Regions from separate parts of the Methylobacterium oryzisoli genome, predicted to be linked through region 1. Evidence: predicted binding sites of a transcription regulator. Region 1 holds the regulator's gene; each other region holds the start of a gene.
What was found. Region 1 encodes LexA, which represses DNA repair genes until DNA is damaged. Its sites were predicted from a motif close to TGTTCNNNNTGTGTTCNG; they were not measured.
Positions count from the first base shown of each region.

Region 2: ACKUB9_RS13495 (DNA recombination protein RmuC) is a predicted target of LexA. The motif match lies at 1,017-1,034, and genes of this name have one in related genera.
Region 3: ACKUB9_RS09430 (ATP-dependent helicase) is a predicted target of LexA. The motif match lies at 1,173-1,190, and genes of this name have one in related genera.
Region 4: ACKUB9_RS29515 (PA0069 family radical SAM protein) is a predicted target of LexA. The motif match lies at 788-805, and genes of this name have one in related genera.

Region 1 is NZ_JBKIBX010000009.1:33,517-35,715, reverse strand. It holds gene ACKUB9_RS10935 (VOC family protein) at 36-431, opposite strand; gene lexA (transcriptional repressor LexA) at 713-1,435, shown strand; gene ACKUB9_RS10925 (HD-GYP domain-containing protein) at 1,794-2,199, shown strand, end outside.
Region 2 is NZ_JBKIBX010000011.1:171,411-173,609, reverse strand. It holds gene ACKUB9_RS13500 (SRPBCC family protein) at 1-365, shown strand, start outside; gene ACKUB9_RS13495 (DNA recombination protein RmuC) at 1,104-2,199, shown strand, end outside.
Region 3 is NZ_JBKIBX010000007.1:137,066-139,264, forward strand. It holds gene ACKUB9_RS09430 (ATP-dependent helicase) at 1-1,161, opposite strand, end outside; gene ACKUB9_RS09435 (hypothetical protein) at 1,322-1,561, shown strand; gene ACKUB9_RS09440 (GtrA family protein) at 1,832-2,199, opposite strand, start outside.
Region 4 is NZ_JBKIBX010000049.1:40,732-42,930, forward strand. It holds gene moaB (molybdenum cofactor biosynthesis protein B) at 1-183, shown strand, start outside; gene ACKUB9_RS29510 (hypothetical protein) at 207-728, opposite strand; gene ACKUB9_RS29515 (PA0069 family radical SAM protein) at 841-1,959, shown strand.

The DNA of each region.
Region 1 (2,199 bases):
TCTTGCTTGTCGTCATGCTGTTGCCTGGGGACGGCTCAGCCGAAGCGGCCGCCCTTCTGGATGACCTCGATCTTGTAGCCGTCGGGATCGGTGGCGAAGAAGAACCGGGCGAGCGTGCGGCCCTGGTGCTGGAAGTCCTTCACGGGCGTCGCGGGCAGGCCCTCGCGCTCGAAGCGCGCGTGCTCGGCCTCGACATCGTCCACCACCACCGCGAGGTGGCCGTAGCCGTTGCCGATCTCGTAGGGCTCCTGCCGGTCGAAGTTGACCGTGAGTTCGAGCTCGAAGGGCGAGGCGGGGTCGCGCAGGTAGACGAGCGCGAAGGTGTCGAACGCGAAGCGGTCGGCGACCTCCAGGCCGAAGGCGCGGGCATAGTACTCGCACGAGCGGGCCTCGTCGCGGACGCGGATCATGGAATGAACGGGCTTGGCCATCGGGAAACGACTTCTCCTGGACTTGCGGCCGGTGCCGGTGTGTCTGCACGCCCCGATCGTAGCCGGCGGCCGGGGCCGCAGGTGGTAGCGGGCTGTTGCGGGGCCGATCCCGCCGGCCGTCAGGGCGGAGTCGGCGCAGGTCGAGAATCGGTGCAGACGTGTGGACGAGGCCGCTTCATCCGCGGCACGACGCCAAGCCGCTTGCGGAACACTTGAGGAACGCTTACCATGTTCGCGATTTGTTTCGATCAGCGTGCCCGCGCAGGCGATGAGAGTGACCCATGCTCACCCGTAAGCAGTTGGACCTGCTCCGCTTCATCCAGCAGCGGATGCGCGAGACGGGCGTCCCCCCGTCCTTCGACGAGATGAAGGACGCCCTCGACCTCAAGTCCAAGTCGGGCATCCACCGACTGATCACGGCGCTGGAGGAGCGGGGCTTCCTGCGCCGGCTGCCGAATCGCGCCCGGGCGATCGAGGTGATCCGCCTGCCCGAGACGGTGAGCGCGCCCTCCGCCGAGGTGGTGCGCTTCAACCCGAGCGTGGTCGAGGGCGGGCGCGCCAAGGAGCCGGTCGCCAAGCCCGCCATGCCCGCCGGGGTGGCGGTGGACGATCACCGGTCGGGCTCGGTGGCCATCCCGGTGATGGGCCGCATCGCCGCCGGTACGCCGATCTCGGCGATCCAGTCCCAGAGCCGCAGCGTGGCGATGTCGCCCGACTTCCTGGCCGGCGGCGAGCATTACGCGCTCGAAGTGCGCGGCGACTCGATGATCGAGGCGGGCATCCTCGACGGCGACCTCGTGGTGATCCGCCGGCAGGAGACGGCCAATACCGGCGACATCGTGGTGGCGCTGATCGACGACGAGGAGGCCACGCTCAAGCGCCTGCGCCGCCGCGGCTCGTCGATCGCCCTCGAGGCCGCCAACCCGGCCTACGAGACCCGCGTGCTCGGCCCGGACCGCGTGCGCATCCAGGGCCGGCTCGTCAGCCTGATCCGCAAGTACTGACGGCCTGGTTCCGGATCATCCTCCGGGACATCGTGCCCGGAGGCATCGTGGCGATCATCGAAGGCCCGCGCGACTCCCCGCGCGGGCCTTCGGCGTTCCGGGACATCGTCGGGTCGTAACCCATCCTGCCTCGAGGGCAGGCGCTCGCTCGAAGGAATCCAAAGAAGCGGCACAACGGCGTCGTAGTATCTGACCTTGCGTCCGTCCCAACGGCCTGCGAGCACGGCCCTTCGCGGGATCGCCGAAGCTAGAGGAAAGCTTAACCATCAATCCGGCAAAGTGCCGGGATGATCGCGGTGGGCCGTGGGCCCGCCGGCAGATCTCCTCCTGTGCCGATGAAGGCCTGCGGAACGCGACGATGACCGACGGCTTCATTCTCCTGGTCTCGGACGATCCCAAGAAAGCCCACTCGCTCGCCCACAGCGTCACCTGCCACCTGCCCTGCCGGGTGATCGAACCCGGGCAGCGCCAACCGCCCGGCACCGTGCTCGCCGTGTTGCTCGACGTCGCCCTCGACGATCCATCCCTCCTGGCGAGCCTGCGCGGCCTGATGAGCCATCTGCGCGCCCGCATGAGACCCTGCCTGTGCCTGGCGCGGGACCTGACGCCGGCCACGCTCGCCAAGGCGCGGGCGCTCGGGGCCTCCCGGATCCTGCCGCCCTTCACCTCCCGCGCCGCCCTGTCCGCCGCCCTTCTCGATCTCGTGCAGGTGTCCGCGGCCGAGCGCGCGCGCGAGCCGCGGGTGCAGATCCGCGCTCAAGCCG
Region 2 (2,199 bases), on a different contig from region 1:
AGATCGTCTGGAAGGCTTACACGTCGCCTGATCAGATCACGCAGTGGAATTTTGCCTCCGACGACTGGCATTGCCCAACCGCGAGCGCCGATCTTCAGGAAGGCGGCAAGTTCACTTCGCGCATGGAGGCGAAGGATGGCAGCATGGGATTCGATTTTGAGGGCACTTACACCAGGATTATACCTAACGAGAGGATCGAGTATGCGTTCGGCGATCGCAATGCGGTGGTCGAGTTCACCCCGGCGGGCGAGCAAACGCGCATAAAGGTCTCGTTCGATCCTGAGAACCAGTTTCCCATCGAGCAGCAGCGCGTTGGTTGGGCGGCCATTCTCAACAATTTTTGCAAGCATGTCGCGAAACGCTAAGCCGCGCCCAACGCGTAAACGAAGGGTGCGACCGCTTTTCACCCTCAGCGGTCCCTCAGGCGGTAAAGCTGATTGAGCCTAGACCTAGGGTATGGTGACACAGACTGTATCAAGAAAGACATTCCAGTACACAGCAGCGACCTTGCCCTGGAACGGCGGCAATTGCCCTGCTTAGCTGAGGCGACGGGAGCCGGTTCATGGGTCCCGAGTGGACGCATGAACTAGATGGTCCGACCCAAGCAGGTCGAGAGAGGCACGCCCGTCGAGGCTCTCGCGGGCACGGTCGAGCGCGTCACTTTCCATTCGCCTTCAGGTCCACGCGGTCCGTGTGTACCGGTTTTCAGAGAACCGGTACAACCTCATCGTGGTGCCTCCCGCGGGCCCGCGATGTGCTACTCGACCTTACCGCAGAGTGGGTCGCCACCACGCGATCACGCGTCTTGCAGTTGCGACTTCGCGCACAAGCCGCGAAGACGTCGCCTCTCTGACTGGCATGAGGTCACACGAAGCGTATGTCAGCTCTCGGAATCACGATGTATGTCGTAAATCATGGCTTGTGCCTGATGCCAATAGATGTTGAGAACATCAAGCAATCGATTTTGTGCCCTACCTGAGACAAACGAACCGCGGCAACGGCGCAACGCTCACCAGTGTTCCCTTTCTGTTCCTATTGCCCTTCGTCCATAGATTGATAGCCATCACGCGGCGCGATTGTGCGCTGATGAAGGAAAAACATTCATGGTTGAGGTGCTGTTGACCGTGGTCGCCGTGTTCGTCGCGATCACGATGGTTCTGGCGGCCCTCATCTTCCTAAGGCTCAGCCGCATAGTCGGTTCGGAAGCGCTCAGCCGCGAAACGGTTGCGCAACTCCTGCGGATCGAGACGGACCTGATCAAGCGCGCGGGCGAGGAGCAGTCACGAGGACTGCGTGAAGAACTTGCCGGGCGGATCCGTGACTTTCGCGAGAGTACGACCGGCACCTTCACGGTGCACTTTCAGGGAGCCGAGACCCAGATGCGCACCTTCGGCGAGAGACTCGACGCGGGGATCAAGATCGTCGAGCACAGGGTGCATGGCATTGCGGAGAAGCTCGACGCCGACCTTGGCCAGATGGGTGCGAGCGCCGAGCGAAACCGCGAGAGCCTGCGCATCTTGGTCGAGAACAAACTCGACGCCGCCGCCACGAAGCAGAACGATGAAGCCAAGAGCCTTCGAGACGAGTTAGGACAAAATTTTCACCGTTTGGGCGGGAATATTTCGAACACGCTGTCTGAGATGAGCGAACGGCAGAAGGAGCGACTGGATAAAACCACCGCCGCCATTGACAGTCTGCGCGAGAAGAACGAGCAGTCAGGCGAGACGCTCCGGGCCGCTGTCGAAGGCCGCCTCGAAGCTTTGAGTCAGCAGAATGCCGCCAAGCTTGACGAGATGCGGCAAGTCGTGGACGAGAAGCTGCAATCGACCTTGGAGTCACGCTTGGGCGAGTCGTTCAACCGCGTTGTCGAGCAACTCAACCGCGTGCACGAGGGCCTGGGCGAGATGAAGAGTCTCGCCTCGAACGTTGGTGATCTGAAGAATGTCCTGACCAACGTGAAGGTGCGCGGCACTTACGGTGAAGTCCAGCTTGAGATACTCCTGGAACAATTTCTGACCCGCGACCAGTACATCAAGGATGCGCGCGTCAAGGAAAACACCACCGAGCGGGTGGAATTCGCGATCAAGCTGCCCGGCGCCGGAGTGGGTGAGGAGGTTTTGATCCCAATCGACGCCAAATTTCCACGTGAGACCTATGACCGGCTCATCGATGCGTCGGCGGCGGGCGACGAAGAGGCGA
Region 3 (2,199 bases), on a different contig from region 1:
CTGGGCCGAGATGCGCACCAGCACGGCGACCTGCGACAGCGGCTCGCCCTTGGCCTGCATGCTCTCGATGGATTCGCAGAGCAGGCGCGCCTCCTCCTCCGAATCCCAGGCGCCCATCACGGTGACGCGCTCGCCCGCCGCGGCCTCGGTGTGCAGGGTCTTGCCGAGCCGGCCCTCATTGCGGGCGATGAGGGTCGAGGCGGCAGCCAGGATGTGGCCCGTGGAGCGGTAGTTGCGCTCCAGCCGCACCACCACTGCGCCCGGGAAGTCGTGCTCGAAGCGCAGGATGTTGTCGACCTCGGCCCCGCGCCAGCCGTAGATCGACTGGTCGTCGTCGCCCACGCAGGCCACGTTGCGCCGCCCCTGCGCCAGCAGCCGCAGCCAGAGGTACTGGGCCACGTTGGTGTCCTGGTACTCGTCCACCAGAATGTAGCGGAAGCGGTCCTGGTAGCTCGCCAGCACGTCCGGGTTCTCGCGCCACAGCTTCAGGCACAGCAGCAGCAGGTCGCCGAAATCCACCGCATTGAGGGTGCGCAGGCGCTCCTGGTAGGCGGCGTAGAGCGGCCCGCCCTTGCCGAAGCCGAAGGCCCCGGCCTCGCCCGCCGGCACCTGCTCGGGCGAGAGCCCGCGGTTCTTCCAGCCGTCGATGGCCTGGGCGAGACCCCGGGCCGGCCAGCGCTTCTCGTCGATGTTCGCCGCCTCGATCACCTGCTTGAGCAGGCGCAGCTGGTCGTCGGTGCCGAGGATGGTGAAGTCGGATTTGAGCCCCACCAGCTCGGCGTGGCGGCGCAGGATCTTGGTGCCGATGGCGTGGAAGGTGCCGAGCCAGGGCATGCCCTCGCCGGCCGGACCGATGAGGGCGCCGATGCGCTCCTTCATCTCGCGGGCGGCCTTGTTGGTGAAGGTCACGGCCAGGATGTCGAAGGGCCGGGCGCGGCCGATCGCGATCAGATGGGCGATGCGGGTGGTGAGCACCCGGGTCTTGCCGGTGCCGGCCCCGGCGAGCACCAGCACCGGCCCCTCGATCGCCTCGACGGCGCGGCGCTGCTCGGGGTTGAGCCCGTCGAGATAGCCGGCGGCCTGCGGCACGACGGCCGCGCGGGCCCGGGCGGCGATCGAGGTGGGGGAGGGCGCCTCGGCCCCGGCGACATCGCGACTCATGCGTCCTTCACTGGACCAAAACGCGAACGGCGTCGAGGGTTGGCCCTCGCGCGATCGTGCAACGCGGTGTTGCAGGGCCGGCGGGAACCTTCCGGTTCGCCGGCGCGTCCCCATGTCATGACCGAGTCATGACTGACTCCCCGTAGGAGACGTAGTTCCCATGCGTGCCCGACCGTTCCTGATCCTGGCGGCCCTTCTCGCGGCCGGCCCGGCCCTTGCCCAGACCCGCGCCGAGCGCCGGGTCGACCGCCTCAACGACTCGATGACGCAGCAGAATCAGCTGCGCAGCATCCAGCAGCAGAACCGGTTCGAGACCAACCAGATCCGCGGCGAGATCCGCCGCAGCGAGACGATGGCGCCGACCCCGCCGCCGCCCGCCATCATCGGCCGGCCGCGCTGAGACGACGCACTGCCCCGACATGCAGCAGTTGAAAGCAAAGCGCGGGCAGCATCCCCTCTCCCGTGCGGGAGAGGGGCAGGGGTGAGGGTCCCGGGAGGGGGCAGCAAGAAGACTAGACGCTGCCCCTACCAGCACCACCGGCCAGATTGATTTCTGAGCCGTCCCGCTCCCCTCACCACTCTCCGCGCCCAATTGCGGCACCCTCCCGGGACCCTCATCCCTGCCCTTCTCCCGCACGGGAGAAGGGTTCCCCGCGCTCTCTGCAGATGCCTACGGAAGTCGCCCCAGCCTCCTTTCCCTTGCGTGGGGGACGGGCAGCACGTCCTCTTCCATCCGGGAGAGGGGATCCCGCGCTTGCTCCGGGGGGCGCACCGCGAAGGTCCACATCCGGTTGGCCGAGAAATTCCAGAACAGCACGAGCCCGGTCGTGAGCACCTGGGCGGCGAGGTAGGGGAGGCCGAGCCAGCGCGTCAGCAGCGTCATCAGCAGGCCGGTCAGGCACAGGCCGAATCCGGCCACCAGGGCGAAGCGCCAGACCGCCTCCGCGTGGGGCCGGTCGCTGGCATAGGTGTGGCGGCGGTTGAGGGTATAGGACACCACCCCGCCGCAGGCGTAGCCGATCACCGCGGACGCGACCG
Region 4 (2,199 bases), on a different contig from region 1:
CAGTCGCGGGCGACCGCGGGCGTCGCGGGGGCGACCTACGTCTTCGTCCTGCCGGGCTCGCCGGGCGCCTGCCGCGACGCCTGGGACGGCATCCTGGCCGCCCAGCTCGACTACCGCCACCGTCCCTGCAACTTCGTCGAGATCATGCCGCGCCTCGACGAGCACCTGAAGCGGGGCGCCTGAGGCGGTCGGCGGGCGCCCGCCGCTCACGCACGGACGAGACCGACGCCGAGGCGCCGGATCCGCAGCGCCCGCCGCAGCGGGAGCCCGGCCGCCAGGGCCTCGCGCCGCACCACATCCCCGGCCCGCACCCGCCGGGCGCGGCTGAGCGCGGCCTCGGCCCGCGCGGCAAGGCGGGCGGTCCAGGGCGCGTGCGGGCGCGGCAGGCGGCCCAGCGCCACCTCGGGCGGCGCGGTCCCGGTGAAGCGGTCGAGGGCGCGGACCCAGCCCTCGGCCGGCACGTCGCCGGCTTCCAGGCACAGGAGCCAGGGACGCCGCGCCAGGGCGGCGGCGGAGGTCCAGGGATCCGCCCCGCGCGCCGCCAGCACCGCCCCGGTGCTGTCGGCCATCACGGCGAGGTCGCGGTCGGCGGGATTGTCGGCGACGATCACCGCGTCGCCCACCAAGCCGGCCGCCACCCCGGACACCAGGGCCGACAGGGTGTCGGCCAGCGCCTCGATGGCGCCGGGTCCCTCCGCTCCCGTGACGTGCACGACGGCCGTGATCATCCGGCGCCCTTAGCGCAAGCGCGGCAGCCCGTCCTGCCTCGATCGGCGGCACTTGCCAATGTTCCTGTTTTGTTCCAGTCTTTGCGGTGCTGGCGATGCCGGGGGAGGGGTCTTGGCGGAAGGACGGGATACGGATGGCGCCGGTCCGCGCCTCGCGGCCGCCACGCCGCCGCCCGAGCGCCGCCGCGGGCGCGGGGCCACCGCCAACCCGACCGGGCGCTTCGAGCCCGCCCGCCGCGAGATCTTCGCGGATGGCTGGGAGCGCGAGGACGACCTGCCGCCCCTGCGCACCGAGGTGACGGCGGAGCGCGCGCGCAGCATCATCACCCGCAACGATTCGCCCGACATCGGCTTCGACCGCTCGATCAACCCCTATCGCGGCTGCGAGCACGGCTGCGTCTACTGCTTCGCGCGGCCGAACCACGCCTATGCGGGGCTCTCGCCGGGGCTCGACTTCGAGACGAAGCTGTTCACCAAGCCGAACGCCGCCGCGCTCCTGGAGCGCGAGCTTTCGGCGAAGGGCTACCGCCCGCGGGTGATCGCCCTCGGCACCGCCACCGACCCCTACCAGCCGATCGAGCGGCGCCACCGCCTCACCCGCGCGGTGCTGGAGGTGCTCGCCCGCTTCAACCATCCGGTCGGGATCGTCACCAAGTCCGACCTCGTGCTGCGCGACCTCGACCTGCTGGCGCCGATGGCGGCGCGGGGCCTCGTGCAGGTCGCGGTGTCGGTCACGACCCTCGACCCGGTGCTGGCGCGCCGCATGGAGCCGCGCGCCCCGCGTCCCGAGAAGCGCCTCGCGGCGATCCGGGGCCTGTCGGCGGCCGGCGTGCCCGCGCTGGTGCTGATGGCGCCGGTGATCCCGGGCCTCAACGACCACGAGATCGAGGCGGTGCTCGCCCGCGCCCGGGAGGCCGGCGCGCGCGCGGCCGGCAGCGTGCTCCTGCGCCTGCCGCACGAGCTCGCGGACCTGATGCGCGACTGGTTCGCCGCGCACTACCCCGAGCGCGCCGCCCGCGCCTTCGCGCTCCTCGCCGAGGCCCGCGGGGGCCGGGTCTACGATCCCGCCTTCGGCACCCGCTTCACCGGCACCGGCCCCTACGCGGCCCTGCTGGCCGACCGCGTCCGGCAGGCCGCCCGGCGGCTCGGCTACGGAGAGGCATGCCTTCCCCTGCGCACCGACCTCTTCGCGATGCCGGGGCGGGAGGGGGCGCAGTACAGCCTGTTCTAGCGCCGGTACAGACCGGATCCTGGGCATCGCGGCCGGCGGCGGTGAGGCCGTCGCGGCATTCGGCCGGCAGGGCGCGCCGGTCCGGCAGGATGAGAGTCGGTCGCTCCGCGCGTGCGCTCAGGATCAGCTCCGTAGAGGAACCTCCAATCGTCCCAGACAGATCGGAGATAGACCTCATTATACCCCGCTCTTCTGAGAAGCGAACCGATCACAATCGTGGCTCGCGTTCGGATAGGGCCG